One region of the Pseudoalteromonas sp. PS1M3 genome, then DNA from elsewhere that is predicted to be linked to it. Evidence: predicted binding sites of a transcription regulator. Region 1 holds the regulator's gene; each other region holds the start of a gene.
The links. Region 1 encodes sigma-54, which starts transcription at its own class of promoters, with help from an activator protein. Its sites were predicted from a motif close to GTTGGCACGNNNNTNGNNT; they were not measured.
Positions count from the first base shown of each region.

Region 2: the regulator sigma-54 is predicted to act here: its motif matches at 1,835-1,853, upstream of glnA (glutamate--ammonia ligase).
Region 3: the regulator sigma-54 is predicted to act here: its motif matches at 1,967-1,985, upstream of PS1M3_RS01065 (TorF family putative porin).
Region 4: the regulator sigma-54 is predicted to act here: its motif matches at 1,859-1,877, upstream of PS1M3_RS14860 (BON domain-containing protein).

Region 1 covers NZ_AP022624.1:541,601-545,819, reverse strand. Annotated here, with positions in the region: gene lptC (LPS export ABC transporter periplasmic protein LptC) at 1-69, shown strand, start outside; gene lptA (lipopolysaccharide transport periplasmic protein LptA) at 59-595, shown strand; gene lptB (LPS export ABC transporter ATP-binding protein) at 592-1,317, shown strand; gene PS1M3_RS02530 (RNA polymerase factor sigma-54) at 1,387-2,886, shown strand; gene hpf (ribosome hibernation promoting factor) at 2,913-3,200, shown strand; gene ptsN (PTS IIA-like nitrogen regulatory protein PtsN) at 3,205-3,657, shown strand; gene rapZ (RNase adapter RapZ) at 3,677-4,219, shown strand, end outside.
Region 2 covers NZ_AP022624.1:3,353,168-3,357,386, reverse strand. Annotated here, with positions in the region: gene PS1M3_RS15635 (DUF4124 domain-containing protein) at 1-258, opposite strand, end outside; gene glnA (glutamate--ammonia ligase) at 373-1,779, opposite strand; gene typA (translational GTPase TypA) at 2,286-4,106, shown strand.
Region 3 covers NZ_AP022624.1:225,113-229,331, reverse strand. Annotated here, with positions in the region: gene PS1M3_RS01080 (hypothetical protein) at 1-294, shown strand, start outside; gene PS1M3_RS01075 (helix-turn-helix transcriptional regulator) at 303-503, shown strand; gene PS1M3_RS01070 (hypothetical protein) at 643-1,806, shown strand; gene PS1M3_RS01065 (TorF family putative porin) at 2,089-2,775, shown strand; gene PS1M3_RS01060 (Bor/Iss family lipoprotein) at 2,868-3,197, opposite strand; gene PS1M3_RS01055 (Bor family protein) at 3,194-3,505, opposite strand; gene PS1M3_RS01050 (M1 family aminopeptidase) at 3,677-4,219, opposite strand, start outside.
Region 4 covers NZ_AP022624.1:3,176,427-3,180,645, reverse strand. Annotated here, with positions in the region: gene suhB (inositol-1-monophosphatase) at 1-213, opposite strand, end outside; gene PS1M3_RS14870 (VOC family protein) at 462-878, shown strand; gene PS1M3_RS14865 (LiaF domain-containing protein) at 938-1,594, opposite strand; gene PS1M3_RS14860 (BON domain-containing protein) at 1,913-2,476, shown strand; gene PS1M3_RS14855 (YqaE/Pmp3 family membrane protein) at 2,540-2,698, shown strand; tRNA gene PS1M3_RS14850 (tRNA-Ile) at 2,984-3,060, shown strand; gene PS1M3_RS14845 (porin family protein) at 3,257-3,838, shown strand; gene PS1M3_RS14840 (DUF4437 domain-containing protein) at 3,903-4,219, opposite strand, start outside.

The DNA of each region.
Region 1 (4,219 bases):
GAAGCCGATTTAAAAACCGAAGTGATAAAATTAATTAACCATACGCGAACTATTTATTATGACCAATAAACTATCAACACTCTTTATTATTCCAACATTTTTACTTGCATTAGGTACTAATGCCGCTGAACCAACAGCGCCAATTTCTGCAAATCAAATTTCGATTAGTGCGGATAAACAAGAGGGTCAACTAAAAGAAAACGTAGGTATCTTCGAAAAAAATGTTGAAATTATTCATGGCGACAGAAAAATTACCGCAGACCGCCTTGAGGTTCACAAGCGCGATGAGCTAGGCGACAACAAGCAATTGTTAATTGCCACAGGTACGCCTGCATATTTTGAAGAAAAACAAGCCGACGGCACAATAATGAGCGCCAGCGCTAATGAAGTTAGGTACGATGTTTCAACGCGTTTTTTAACATTAATTGGAGATGCAGAGATATCTCAAGCTGGGCAAAAAATGAATGCTAAAAGCATTACCTACGATATAGAACAGCAGCTTATTAGCGCCGAAAAAGATGAAAGCTCAACTGACCGTGTACACACTATCTTAGTGCCTGTGGAGCCTAAAAAAAATGACAAAGGCCAACCATGAGCACATTAAAAGCAGAGCTACTAGCCAAAAGCTACAAAGGCCGTGAAGTTGTAAAAAATGTGGGCTTAGAAGTTAAAGCTGGCAGTATTGTAGGCTTGCTTGGGCCAAACGGCGCAGGTAAAACAACAACCTTTTACATGATTGTAGGCTTAGTCCCTAGCGACAAAGGCAAAATATCTATCGATGATAACGATATTACGCTTTTACCTATGCACAGTCGTGCTAGATTAGGCATTGGCTACTTACCACAAGAGTCGTCTATATTTAGAAAATTAACAGTGTATCAAAACTTAATGGCTATTTTAGAAACTCGAAAGGAGCTCACTAAACAAGCCAGAGAAGATACATTGAATAATCTATTAGATGAATTTAGCATTCAACACATTCGCGACAGCAAAGGCATGGCATTATCGGGCGGAGAACGTCGCCGAGTGGAGATTGCACGTGCTTTAGCCGCAGATCCAAAGTTTATTTTGTTAGACGAACCATTTGCCGGTGTTGACCCTATCTCAGTATTAGATATTAAAAAAATTATTGAACACCTGAAAAACCGTGGGATTGGCGTATTAATAACAGACCACAATGTAAGAGAAACCCTTGATGTTTGCGAAAAAGCCTACATTGTTTCTCATGGGGAACTGATTGCTTCTGGTACCCCTGAACACGTATTAAATGATAAAACTGTACGCGATGTATATTTAGGCGAGCAATTTAGGCTGTAACATTTACGCCTTATTTATAAGCATCTGCTAGTATTAATTATAACAACTTAAAAGGATTGTTAGAGATACATGAGGCAATCACTACAGCTGCGCATGGGCCAGCAACTTACAATGACACCTCAGTTGCAACAAGCTATTCGCTTGCTGCAATTAAGCACATTGGATCTTCAGCAAGAAATACAAGAAGCGCTCGACAGCAACCCATTACTTGAGGTTGAGGAGCAAGACTATGCCGATGATCTTGCGGGCAAAAATGAGCAAAAAGCGGATAACGATGAAGTTACAGTAACCGTATCTGCAGATGAAGCCCCTAGCGAGTATGAACAAGACAGTGGTGAAGCGCTTGCTAAAGATACCGTAAGTGACGACATGGCAATGGACGTTAGCTGGGATGAGTACATGAGTGCAGCCCCTGCATCTTCTTCAGGACCAATGCCTGAAGATGAGTCTATATATCAGGGCGCATCAACTGAAACGCTTCACGAATACTTAATGTGGCAATTACAATTAACGCCATTTAGCCCTACAGATGAAGCCATTGCTATTGCTATTGTAGAAGCAGTGGATGATTCAGGCATACTGACACTCAGTTGCGAAGAGATTTTAGAGAGCTTTAATCAAGATAACGACGATGACGTTGAGGTTGAACTTGACGAAATAGAAGCGGTTTTAAAGCGCATTCAGCTATTTGACCCAGTGGGTATTGCGGCACGTAGCTTACAAGAGTGCTTGTGTATTCAGTTAAATCAATTTGATAAAGGCACGCCTTTTATTGATGAAACAAAAATGATTTTAACCGAGCACATTGATTTGTTAGCTGCTCGTGACTACCGTACATTAATGAAAAAAACGAAGCTCAAAGAAGATGAGCTTAAAGAAGTAATGACACTTATTCATACGCTCAACCCTAAGCCTGCAGACACAATAGTACGAGAAGAGTCTGAGTATGTAATACCTGATGTGTCAGTTAAAAAAATTAAAGGCCGCTGGATTGTAGAGTTAAACCCAGACAGCATGCCAAAAATTCGTGTAAACAGCCAATATGCAGCGATGTCGCGTACAGTTAAATCAAGCGGCGACAGTCAATTTATTCGCTCACATTTACAAGAAGCTAAATGGTTTATAAAAAGCTTAGAAAGTAGAAATGATACACTTTTAAAAGTAACTAACTGTATTGTTAAACAACAACAGGGCTTTTTTGAACACGGGCCAGAAGCCATGAAACCGATGGTTTTAAATGATGTTGCCGAAATGGTAGAAATGCACGAATCAACAATTTCGCGCGTAACTACGCAAAAGTATATGCACACACCGCGTGGAATATTTGAGCTTAAATACTTTTTCTCAAGCCACGTAAGTACCGAAAATGGTGGAGAATGTTCATCTACGGCAATACGTGCACTTATTAAAAAATTAATCGCAGCAGAAAACTCAGCAAAACCATTGAGTGATAGCAAAATTGCGGATATATTGGCTGAGCAAGGAATTAAAGTAGCGAGACGTACAATCGCAAAATATCGCGAATCTCTTGCTATTCCACCGTCAAATCAGCGAAAGAGCCTGATCTAAGACGCTAAACAAAGAGGGTAATGCTTATGCAACTAAATTTAACTGGTCGTCATGTAGAACTAACTGATTCATTAAGAGACTATATAAATACCAAATTTGCGAAGCTAGAAAGGCACTCTGATCATATTAATAATGTTCATGTCATTCTTGATATAGAAAAATTAAATCAAAAAGCAGAAGCAACTATTCATGTAAGTGGTGCTGAATTATTCGCATCCACTGAACATCAAGATATGTATGCAGCTATTGATTCATTGATTGACAAGCTTGACCGTCAAGTAATTAAACACAAAGAGAAGCTTGCTCGACACTAATATGATGAAATTAAGTTCACTTATATGCCAGGACTGCAGTAAAGCTGCGGTCCTTTTTAATAGTAAAAAAAGAATTTTAGAGTTTATTAGCGAGCTGGCTCACGATAAATTACCGTATTTATCTCAACAGGATATTTTGGGCGCTTTATTAACCCGCGAAAAGCTAGGCAGCACAGGGATAGGAAGAGGTATTGCTATTCCACATGGCCGAATGAGCGGCGCACAAGAACCTTTAGCATTGGTGTTAGTAAGTGAAACACCGATTAATTTTGATGCTATAGACAACCGCCCTGTTGATATTTTTGTTGCACTCATCGTACCTGAAGGCGATAACCAACAGCATTTAAAGACGCTAGCAACGATAGCTGATAAACTAAAAAATAAAGAATTTTGTAAGCAGCTTCGCTGTGCTAAATCGGATGCTGAGTTGTATCAAATTATTGTTGACCAATCGTAACAAATTTAAAGGGTGATTAATGGAGTTGATTATCATAAGTGGCCGTTCTGGTTCTGGTAAGTCGGTTGCTTTACGCGTTGTTGAAGATCTAGGTTATTATTGCGTAGATAACATTCCAGTAAATTTATTACCTTCTTTGGTAAGAAGCGTTTCTGATAACTACGATAAAATTGCCGTTAGTATAGATGTGCGAAATTTACCAAAAGAGCAAGATGAATTTAATCACATCATCGAATACTTACCGGGTTTTACAAAACCAACGCTGTTCTACTTAGACAGTGAAGATCAAACCCTTATTAAACGCTTTTCTGAAACCAGACGCTTACACCCTTTATCAATAGATTCACTTCCGCTTGATTTAGCCATAAAAAAAGAAAAAGAACTTCTCGATGTGCTAATTACGCGCGCCGATTACATGATCGATACCAGTGAGCTAAGCGTTCATCAACTTGCTGAATCAATTCGCGAAAAAATATTAGGTAAAAAAGACAAGCAGCTAATTGTTACATTTGAATCTTTTGGTTTTAAACATGGCATTCCTAAAGAAGCAGATTACGTATTT
Region 2 (4,219 bases), 800 kb from region 1:
ATTGTGCTCAGGTGACGTAATGGCAATACCAAACCCTGTTTTTTTAGTATGGGATTGGCTGCTGAGAGTCGCTATCTCTTTAGCGGGCATAGTTAAGCTCTGGCTAGAGAGTTTTACCTCTGTAGCACCTTTACGCGGTGTATCTGAAAACACTAAAACGCCGTTTTGATCTTTCCAAGCGTAAATTCTTTTTTCACCCGCATAACCATAATTACTTAATCCTAAAGTAATCATTAGCAATAAAATCTTACTATTCACACTGCTACCCTGCAATTTTTATGATTGCTTAACTTTAGTGGAGTTTGATTTAATTTACCATTAAAAAAGCCCGCTAAGCGGGCTTGAGAACACACATTCTTTTACAGTGTCACATTAACAGCTGTAGTACATTTCGAACTCAACTGGGTGAGTTGTCATGTTAAGTTTTTCAACTTCTTGGCCTTTAAGTGCAATGTAAGCATCGATTAGGTCGTCAGTGAAAACACCACCTTGAGTTAAGAACTCGCGGTCAGCACTTAATGCATCTAGTGCTTCACCAAGTGAAGATGCAACTTGTGGAATTTCTGCTGCTTCTTCTGCTGGTAAGTCGTATAAATCTTTATCCATTGCATCGCCAGGGTGGATCTTGTTTTTGATACCGTCAAGACCAGCCATAAGCATTGCTGAGAAAGCAAGGTATGGGTTAGCTGTTGGATCTGGGAAGCGTACTTCGATACGACGACCTTTCGCAGATGGTACCACTGGAATACGGATTGAAGCAGAACGGTTACGTGCAGAGTATGCAAGCATTACTGGCGCTTCAAAGCCTGGTACTAAACGTTTGTACGAGTTAGTTGATGCGTTAGCAAATGCGTTAATAGCTTTAGCATGCTTGATAATACCGCCAATGTAGTAAAGCGCTTCTTCAGAAAGACCACCGTACTTATCACCAGCAAAAAGGTTAACACCGTCTTTTGCTAAAGATTGGTGACAGTGCATACCAGAACCGTTATCACCAACAATTGGCTTAGGCATGAATGTAGCTGTTTTTCCGTACAAATGAGCCATGTTATGAATAACATATTTCATTTCTTGGATTTCATCTGCTTTTAAAACCATGCTGTTAAAACGCGTAGCAATTTCGTTTTGGCCTGCTGTTGCTACTTCGTGGTGATGTGCTTCTACTACTTGACCTAGCTCTTCAAGTACTAAACACGTAGCTGAACGCCAATCTTGTGAAGAATCTACAGGTGAACAAGGGAAGTAACCGCCTTTAACACCTGGACGGTGACCAGTGTTACCGCCTTCATAATCTTTATCTGAGTTCCATGCCGCTTCTACAGCGTCAACTTTGTACATTGAACCAGACATGTCTGATTTGTATTTAACATCGTCAAAAAGGAAGAACTCTGGCTCTGGGCCAAATAATACGGTATCAGCAATACCTGTAGAGCGCATGTAATCTTCAGCACGTTTTGCAACAGAACGCGGGTCACGCTCGTAGCCTTGAAGTGTAGAAGGCTCTACAACGTCACAACGTACGATTAATGTTGTTTCTTCAGTGAAAGGGTCAAGTTTTACTGATTCAGCAACAGGCATTAAAACCATATCTGATTCGTTTATGCCTTTCCAACCAGCAATTGAAGAACCGTCGAACATTTTACCGTCTTCGAAAAAATCTTCATCAACTTGGTGATGAGGAATAGATACATGTTGCTCTTTACCCTTTGTATCAGTAAAGCGTAAATCAATGAACTTAACGTCATTTTCTTTAATAAAATCTAAAACCGATTGTGACATGTGTCCTCCAACTATTGGGTTTTATTATTGCTGCATAATTGCTTTGGGATTTATTAAGCTGATTTTGTGCCATTTTTATAACTCTATGTTTATAGGTTAAAAAAACTTAGTTGCTACAATGTGGGGCATAAAATAGCACCACTATGGTGCGGTTAAAGTCCACTTTGGTGCAGGTTATGTGCACTATAATTTGTTGTTAATTTAATCGCTCGAAATCAGCATAACCTAAATGCAAAAGAGTGCCAAAAATATCGTATAAATAGTGTAAACTGCATTTTTGAAAAAATAATGACAATTTATTTCATATAATTGTCATATATAAAACAGATACTTAGTAAAAGTATTGAGAAAGTTTTGAAATTTGTATTGGATAAACTTTCATCCATGTCATTAATGAGGGATAATATGCGCCCTTTTAAATCCTATGCTTGGACATCTCGTGAAAACGCAGATGAGTGCGTAGATCTTGCAGGATCATTGAGAATTTAATTTCTCTGAGTAAATATATGAGCATCGAACAGTTAAGAAATATAGCGATTATCGCGCACGTTGACCACGGTAAAACAACTCTGGTTGACAAACTACTTGAGCAATCAGGTACATTAGAAACACGCGGCGGTAACGAAGAGCGCGTGATGGACTCAAACGACATTGAGAAAGAACGTGGTATTACCATTTTAGCTAAAAACACAGCTATCTCTTGGAATGATTACCATATCAATATCGTAGATACCCCGGGACACGCCGATTTCGGTGGTGAAGTTGAACGCGTACTTTCGATGGCTGACTCAGTATTATTACTTGTTGATGCTCAAGAAGGTCCAATGCCACAAACGCGTTTCGTAACGCAAAAGGCATTCGCGCAAGGCTTAAAGCCAATCGTCGTTATCAATAAAATTGATAAGCCAGGTGCACGCCCAGATTGGGTTATGGATCAAATCTTTGATTTATTCGATAACCTTGGTGCAACTGATGAACAGTTAGACTTTAAAGTAATCTACGCATCAGCTATCAACGGCTGGGCAACATTAGATTTAGACGAGCCATCAGACAACATGGAACCTATGTTCAAGATGATCGTTGACGAAGTATCACCACCGGATGCAGATCCTGAAGGTGACTTCCAAATGCAAATCTCTCAGCTTGATTACAACTCGTATAAAGGTGTAATCGGTATTGGTCGTATTAAACGTGGTTCTGTTGCGACTAACCAACAAGTTACAGTTATTGGCGCTGACGGCACGACTCGTAACGGTAAAATTGGTTCAGTACAAAGCTACTTAGGCCTTGAGCGTATCGACACTGATAAAGCTTATGCTGGTAACATCGTTACTGTAACAGGTTTAGGTGAGCTTAAGATTTCTGATACGCTTTGTTGTCCTAACAACGTTGAAGCATTACCACCACTAAGTGTTGATGAGCCAACAGTTACAATGACGTTCTCTGTAAACAACTCACCGTTCTGTGGTAAAGAAGGTAAGTTTGTAACATCACGTAATATTCGTGAGCGTTTAGACAAAGAATTAGTACACAACGTAGCACTTCGTGTTGCAGATACTGACAACCCAGATAGCTTCCGCGTATCAGGTCGTGGTGAATTACACCTAGGTATCTTAATCGAGAACATGCGTCGTGAAGGTTATGAGCTTGCTGTATCTCGTCCAGAAGTAATCCTGCGAACTGTTGATGGCGTGTTAGAAGAACCGTATGAAACACTAACGATTGACTGTGAAGAAGAGCACCAAGGTTCTATCATGGAGCAAATTGGTCTTCGTAAGGGTGAACTTACTGACATGGCACCAGATGGTAAAGGCCGTATGCGTATGGACTTTATGATCCCAAGCCGTGGCTTAATCGGTTTCCAAACTGAGTTCATGACACTTACTTCGGGTTCTGGTTTACTTTACCATACGTTCGATCACTACGGTCCGCACAAAGGTGGCGAGCTAGGTGTTCGTAAGAACGGCGTAATGATTGCAAACGCAACAGGTAAAGCACTTACTAACGCATTATTTAACTTACAAGAGCGCGGCCGTTTATTCATCGGTCACGGTGTTGAAGTTTATGAAGGTATGGTTATTGGTATTCATAGCCGTGATAACGACCTAACAGTTAACGCGCTTAAAGGTAAGCAACTTACTAACGTTCGTGCATCTGGTACAGATGAAGCACAAACATTGACACCACATCTGAACTATTCACTTGAGCAAGCGCTTGAGTTTATTGCTGATGATGAGTTAGTAGAAGTTACACCTGAGAACATTCGTATTCGTAAGCGTCATTTAACTGAAAATGAGCGTAAACGTGCGGGTCGTGCTCCTAAGTAATAGCCTATTAATTTAGAAAAATGATTTCAAAAGCCGCTGTATTGCAAAATACAGCGGCTTTTTTGTTTTTAAAGCAAGAGAAGCTTTCAGTTTTTAGTTATCAATATTGAGCT
Region 3 (4,219 bases), 320 kb from region 1:
CTGTTGTTTTTTGGCACTGCTGCTTTTTTAGGTTCATTCTGTATGTTTGTGATCAGAGGCGGGTTTACATGGAAAATGAAATACCACCTTACCTACAAAGATGAGTACTTAAACACCATCGACACCATTGCCTATAAACATGTAGTCCTTGGCTTACTTTTTAGCATGGGTGGCGTTTACTTATTCTCAGATGATTTGGCTTTAGAAGTGTCTCACACCATGATGGCCTCGTTTTATCTTGCTGTAATGTGTTTAATATATGGCGTATCAATTCTTTGGCAGAGCCGTGATTAGGAGTCAAAGTGCAAAATAACATAGCAAAATTTCGTAAAGAGGCAGGGCTTTCGCAGCAAGAACTTGCCGATGCTATAAGCGTATCGCGTAAAACAATAAGCACTGTAGAAACAAATCGATTTACGCCATCGGTCATTATAGCCCTTAAAATCGCAGCTCATTTTCACGCATCAGTTGAAAGCCTCTTCATATTAGAAGAGACTGATTAATAACCGAGCTGGTTAGATTAACCCCGATTTTAAACACCATAATAATGCAGCGCGCAGGACAGCGCTGTTGTTATTAGTGTATTTGAGCTAAAATAAACAATGCTAATACATATATATAAATCCGGAGTATCTACAAGGCATGAAAAAACTGCTAATTTCACCGTCAAAAATGACACTAGGCGAGCAAGAAAATCAAATCTATCAGAACATTCTGAAACAATCTTCAGAATTAAGCCTTAACCTTATGGCCGTGAAAGTAGAAAACCATCCTGATGATTTTTTACCTTGGTGTTACGAGCTATTAAACGCAAGCAGAGACCGTATTAACTACGATTTACTTGAGCCGCAACAGCTACCTGTTCTGAAAAAGCTGCATGATCAACTTATTTCAGCTATTAGCTTTTTACAAGTTAAAACGCTTCGTGTAGCCCCTTGGCCTGTGGTAAGTGTATTTATAGAGCAACATAAAGACGTTATTGCACTTGATGAACAACTTCGTTTAGCAAGTTACGTAAAAAGTATTCGTGAGCAATCATTAAAAGACATGATCCCTGAAGACCTTCTTGCTTTTACTGGCAAGCATATGGCTTCACTAGATCCAAGCACTTACGATTTTGATGCTGAGTGGTTTGCATCAACTAAGAGCGCTAAAGTTTTCCACCAACTCATTGGTGATTTACCGGGTGCGTTTGATGAAGCACTGGCTAATATTCCTCTTGAAGGTGATATTACCCATTACGAGTACCAACAGTTTGTAGCTGCTTATAGCAAAATATTTACTGATAGCAGTGAAAAGCCAACACTTGCTCCGGCAACAAGACTACTTGCAATGCGTCGCCCTGATATTTTTACGCCAATTACAAATAGCCGTTTAGACGCGTTATGCTCAGCGCTTGCGGTTACTAAACTCAAAAATAGTGATTTTGAGCGTTACTGGCAAGATATTGTAAAAGGCATTCAAGCTATGTCATGGTACAAAATGGCAAATGCTTCAAATGAACTAGAAGAGCAACTAGTGTCAATTAAAGCGCTTATTCCGTGCTTTTTTTACTACGCGGATAACAAAACACCAGATAGCTCTAACTATATTAAATTACTTAATAAACCAAAGCGTAGCACCACTAAAACGGGTAAAACACAACGCAGAGGTAAAGAGTCTGCTGAAATTTTAGTTGACCGCGCTTTGGCTGCCGATGATATTCCTGAGCATATTCGTAGCAAACGCGACTCAATAATCAGCGAAGTTCAAAAAGGCCGCAGTGTAAACGAAACAATTAGTCTAATGCGCACCATATTTGGCTAAATAATTCTAAACAAGCTGTACTTTCATGGTGCAGCTTGATTATTTTATGCACCAGCGATGTGCGATAAAATATTTTTTCCGCATAATCTAAAGCACCCACCCCAAACGCAAGTCATTGTTAATAAAATATAAAATTTAATTTTAAAACAAAATAAACCAAGCTGGCACACACAGTGCAATTCTATTCTCAGTTAAACAATAAAAACGCATAAATCAAAAGGCTACGGTACTTCATAATAAAAAGCCTTCCTATGCAAAAAATCATATAACGGGAAATGGAACATGTTAAAACTAAAAAAAACAATCGCTTTTAGCGCCGTGGCATTAATGGCTGCAACGTCACTTACATCAACAGCAGTAAATGCTGAAGTATCTGCGAATGTAGCAGCTACCTCAAATTACTTATGGCGTGGACAAGAACAAACTGGCGGCGACGCTGCTATTTCTGGTGGTATTGATTACGCTGACGAATCTGGATTTTATGCTGGTACATGGGTATCTAATGCATCTTGGGCTGACGAAATGACCTACGAGCTAGATTTTTACGCAGGCTTTGGTGGCGATATTAGCGAAGGTGTTAGCTACGATGTAGGTTACATTTATTATGCTTACCCAGACGCGGCATCAAGTGCAGATGCTGATTTCTCAGAAATTTACGGTAGCATCAGTGTCGAAGGCTTTACCTTTGGTGCATCAGTGCTTGCTACATCTGCTGCAAGTAGCGACGGTACAGACTTTGGTGATTCACTTTATTTGACAGCTGATTACGGCTTTGCCGTAGGCAGCAATGGTACAGAAATGGCTTTACACATAGGTCATTATTCTGGCGATTTTATTGGTGACGAAGACATCATTGATTACGGTGTGTCTGTATCAAAAGATGGATTCACATTTGGCGTATCAGACACTGATATGGACGAGTCAGATGTAAAAGTTTACGTTGCTTACGCTGTAGACTTCAGCCTATAAACAAACATGTGTTACTTGCTGCAACTGAAGGGCCATTTGGCCCTTTTTTAGCACCTAGCATCTTTTCTTTGTATTGGGTTATATTTAAATTATTACTCAGCTTTAAAAGGTACCTTAGTGCAGCTCACTTCAACTGTTTTAGGGTACCAAGCCGGGCCTATCTGATTAACTACAACCTCCGCTACTCCATTACTAAATGACTTATACGTGTGCACCGTTTGCCATTGCCCTTGTGGGCAATGCTCACTTAAGTCAACCGCATCAGATCCTTCATACAAAGCTAAAGCAAAATTATGATGCCACTGAGAACTATTGTGCGACTGGTTATTAACTTTTTCAGGTACACCATTATCAAAGTAAATATTTGTGCAACCAGTTAACATAGCAAAAGTAATACTGCCTAAAATTAATTTAAGATTCATAACGCCTCCTGCGTATTTTGCTCTTCACACCATACCTTTATGGTATGTGGTGAATAAATGCCTAGCGTAATTAAACCCAACGCACCATCGCTAAATGTTTGTTGCGACTGCATTTGAGCCGCTTGTGTATCTGTACAAATCTGTTTTACATCCACACGTTCCTCTCCTACTAATCCCCATAAATAAAATGGACGGCTATCTTCGTAGGTCGCTTTACTTGTAATTTTTGCGATAGCGTGTGGCTGTATGGTAACCGCAGAACAGGCGCTTAAGCCTAATACTACAAACCCCATTATTAATGATTTCATGTTTGTCCTTACTTGGTACTCACTTTCAGTAAATAAACCTTACAGTAAACCAGTAAAATAATGAGTAAAAAGCTGTGCGAAAAATGTAGCCAGCCTTACAGATTTCAAACAGTTTTTTACACAAAAAAAGGCCGCAAAATTGCGGCCTTTGAGTAAATGTGCTGTCAGCTATTAAAACTTAGCTAAGTTATTTACGTTATCTTTATCAACCAGTTTTACGTACGGATCGACTCCTGCAAATAAAGGTTTTTCTTTTACCTTTAACTCAATAATATTAGTACCCGTTACTATTTGATGTTTTTGTGAGTAAATCACAAAATCTTCAGCGAGTAGATTTTCAGGATCGTCACTAAACAACACAATATCAATTAACTCATCGAGTGGCTGCTCTGTTTCTTCACCTTGACCATCAGCACGTTGCTTAACAGCTTCAACGTTTAACGTAACACTGTAAAAGCCCTCACTGTCGGCTTCGTCTGAAATCGAAACCTCTTTCATTTCCAGCTCATACAAAGTGATATATTTAAACTGATCGTCAATAAAGTTTTGCTCAGCTTGGGTTGCGTCTTGTTTTAAATAACTTAGTAAATCAAGTGTTGTTGGGTATGGCGTTGACTGATATCTAAACTCATTTAAAAATGCCTTAAGGGCAGCGTTTAGGCGTTTTTCACCTAGGCGATCATAAATCGCCATCATAACAACAGATCCTTTATT
Region 4 (4,219 bases), 970 kb from region 1:
TTCACCTAGTTCTTCGCCCACAACAGAGTGAGTAGGGTAAGACTGTAAAATAGTGTCACGGATTACGGCTTCGGCTTCTTTATCAATATTAGTTACTAAGTCGTTAGCGCCTTTTTGTTGCACTTCAACTTTTGATAAATCTTCGCCAGCGCGAAGTAAAATTTTGCCTGCGTTGCGCGCAGCGCGAACCGCAATGTTTAACATTGGATGCATGGAGTTACCTTTGGGTTGTAAAAGAACGTTTGTATTTTCAGCCGGCGTATTTTAGCGACTTTTGACATAAAGTAAACAATAAACCCTAAATACTTGTGAGTGTTTTTTGTACAGCCTTGAAAGTGTTGCACATTTAATTAAAACAAAAGTGTATTTTTAATTACCCACTAAAAATTTAAAAAAAGCGCTTTACCTAAAGTTAACTTGAGGTTTTATTGTGTGTCTAAATTAACTCACAAGGAAACAGTATGTATTTAGAACACGTAAATTTAGTTGTTAAAAACATTGATACCATGATTCGCTTTTACCAAGCCATTTTTCCCCACTGGGTAATACGAAGTGAAGGGCGGGGTGAATGGTATGGAAAACCAAGGCGTTGGGTCCACTTTGGTGACGACACGCAATACATAGCAATGAGCGATCATGGTGAGGGTGAAAATAGATCGCTTTCAGGGCATCAAGTTGGGTTTGCTCACTTTGCTTACGTGACGGCTAATTTAGATAATACGGTGTCTCGTTTAAATAAAGCGGGTTTTTCAGTTCATAAGCAAGGCAATGAAAACCCATTTAGAAAAAATATCTACTTCAGAGACCCTTCGGGCTTTGAAGTTGAGTTTGTAGAGTACTTGTCGGATATACCTACAGAACGTAATAATGATCTATAAGCCTGTAATTATAATATGGCTGCTAAAAAGCAGCCATATTAAAGCAAATACAGTTGCACTTATTTACTGCTGACTCCAAGCTGTGACCTTAAATCGTTTGCAAAGCTCATGAACTTTTCTTTTATGGTACGTTTTATCTTTACTTCAACCGACCCTAGTATCGCTTTGCCTTCAATATGAATGGTAGGACCTTGACGCTTATTTAACGTTACTGATTTGTTTTCTAGCGTGCTTAAAATACAAAACATTTTGGACACAACATTAACATGCTCGGGTACGTAAATTTCGTCGCTACCAAAAATACAATTAACATGAATTGTCACGTTTTGATGCGTAAAGATAGCGTCGGTGAAATCAAGCACCACAGAGCCCATATAATTATTTAGGTAAATATTTTTAGGAACCACCCATTGTCCGCTTCGCTCGTTTGAACCCAAAATACTGCGCAGTGTGATGTCGTCATCGCTATTTTGTTGAGCACTGTAATTAGGCGTAAACTGCGATTGCTTTTCAGCTTTGTATTGCTTGTCGGTATTAAGTGTTAAGTCATCTACTAACGTAAGCAGCACAGAATTGTCTTTTGCATCCATTGCTTTGTCTAATCGTCTTTCAAATGCCTCAACCGATATAACGCCATGGCTATAGTTATAAATTAACTGATCAATCACTTGTTCGCGTACTTGCTCTATTGGGCGGTCTTCAACTTTTACAGACATGGGGCATTCCTTAATTGTATTTGCAATTAGTTAACTAGCTAGCAAACCGTATACCAAAATTAATTTTGTTTATTATCAATAGTTTAATTTTTAAAGGCTTTTTGTTTAGTTGTTATATTAACGACACATTAACCAAAATAGCAATAATCTAGTAATTTTCACACTTTGAGAAAGTTTTACTCACTTGCCTGTAAATAGGGGAAATGCGTTAAACCTGCAAGAGTCTATTTTTTGTTAAGCCTATGATTTTTAATGGTAAATAAAGTTGGCTTGATGTTCGCATTAGTTAAAGTGTCTTTAATCAAAAGGAGAAAGATTATGAAAACATTTAACAAATCTATTATCGCCGCGTTAGTTCTTGGTACAACAGCAATGGGTGCACAAGCAAACAGCTGGGAAAACGAAAGTAAAGATGCTTGGATTGATGGCAAGGCAGAAACTGTGCTTCTTATGAACACAGACCTAAACAACTTTGACATAAACACTGATGTAACAAATGGCAAGGTAGTACTTACAGGTAAAGTTGATAGCGAAGTAGAGAAAGAGCTAGCAGAAGAGCTTGTACTTAGTCTAGATGGCGTCATGGACGTTGAAAACAGCCTAACCGTTGTTAAAAACATGAGCGCTAAACATACAGATTCTAAAATGATGGATGATGATAACGACCTAACGGACGCTAAAATCACCACCGTTATTACAACACGTTTCCTATTTGATTCTGAAGTAGGTGGAACCGATATTGATGTAGATACCGATAATGGTGTTGTTACATTAAACGGCTCAGTTGAATCATCAGCGGAAAAGCAATTAGCAATCGAAATTGCTAAAAATGCAGAAGACGTACGTGATGTGGTAGATAACTTATCTATCGTAGCTGAATAACGTTATACTCAAAGCCCAGCATTGCTGGGCTTTTTGTTTTTAACTGTTTGAAGGAGCTAAATAATGGATATCATTCGAATAATACTGTCTGTTTTGCTACCACCACTGGGTGTTTTTTTACAAGTGGGCTTAGGTATGCATTTTTGGATTAATATTTTATTAACGCTATTGGGTTACTTCCCTGGGTTAATACATGCAATTTATATTATTGCTAAAAAATAATGCGCAGCTGAGTTATGTTTACGCCAGTTGTAAGTAAATATCGCTCAGCGCATTCTATTAATAAATATTATTTTTAATCATTTTTACTTTATTTTCCTAAAACTCCCCAAATTTACCCATTCACACTCTTTAAAAGATTACAATTTAAGCAGTTAGCTTATTGATTGTTAAAATAAAGGTTTTTGGTAGTGACAAGCCCTAAAAAAGTTTTTATACTGCAACCCGCTTTAGTCGCTCTGTGGCTGAACGCTTCAAAAATTAACTGCCTTGCAGTTATATAAAGTTGGCCCCTTAGCTCAGTTGGTTAGAGCACACGACTCATAATCGTTAGGTCCCCAGTTCGAGTCTGGGAGGGGCCACCACTTTTCAAAGCTTTCCAAGTAGATCTTATTAAATTTTTACACACTTAAAATCCAAAGCCCTACATTATTATTCTTTATTGGTTGATATCTTGATTTTTAATTAATCTATAAAATTTCTAATTGCAATCAAATATATAGCTGTGTATTTTATTGGGTACAACAATATGTTGTTAAAATGTATCTAAAAGGAAGTACCATGAAAATGAATAAAGTCGCACTCTTATTATTAAGCTCAGTTTTTGTCACCCCTGCTGCATTTGCAGAAACACCTAACTTTAATTATGTGTCTGGCGGTTATTTAAATGCAGATTTTGATGGCGATGATTTAAACGGTTGGACGCTTGATGGTAGTAAATTACTAGGCGATAACTTTTTTGTGTCTGGTCAATATAAGACTGTAGGCGACTCAGAAGATGGTTTGGATGTAGATCTAAATTGGTTGAGCGCAGGCGTGGGCTACCGTACTGCAATTAGTGAAAGCACTGACTTTTATGGTTTAGTAACGTACGAAAACATTGAAACTGAAGTATCGTTCAGCGGTACTGATTTGTCGGATGATGAAAATGGCTATGGATTATCTGTTGGTGTTAGATCAATGCTAACTGATAGCATCGAAATTGATGGCCGCTTAAGTTACATTGATATTGCAGATGACAGTGAAACAGCTATCACTTTAGGTGCTCGTTACTATGTGAATACAAATTTCTCTGTAGGTACTAGCTACACCACAATAGATGATTTAGATTATATTAGCTTAACTGCACGTTACAGCTTTTAATCACAAGCAGTTAAATGAGCGCACTTATTAGTGCGCTTTTTAGTTTTTACGTAGCTATAACACGCTAATTTACGTGGTATAAGCCATTGCTGCGAATGTAAATAGTTGCTGTTATATCGCTTGTGTTCTCAAGCGAGTGAATGAATTTACCCCCAGATTCTACAAAGCTACCTGCACTTAAGTTTTGTGAGTTACTTTTTGAGCTGTATTGCACGTTGCCTGCAATTATCACTGCACGAAACTCATCCGCATCTGTGCTAATTTCCCCCTTAAACCCGGCTGGTAGTTTTATCATTGAGCCGTACATTGTCTCGGTGTCTCCCCAAAGGTAGGTTGTTTGTACACCTTTAGCATTAATATTGCTTACGTCGTTTTTGTCTA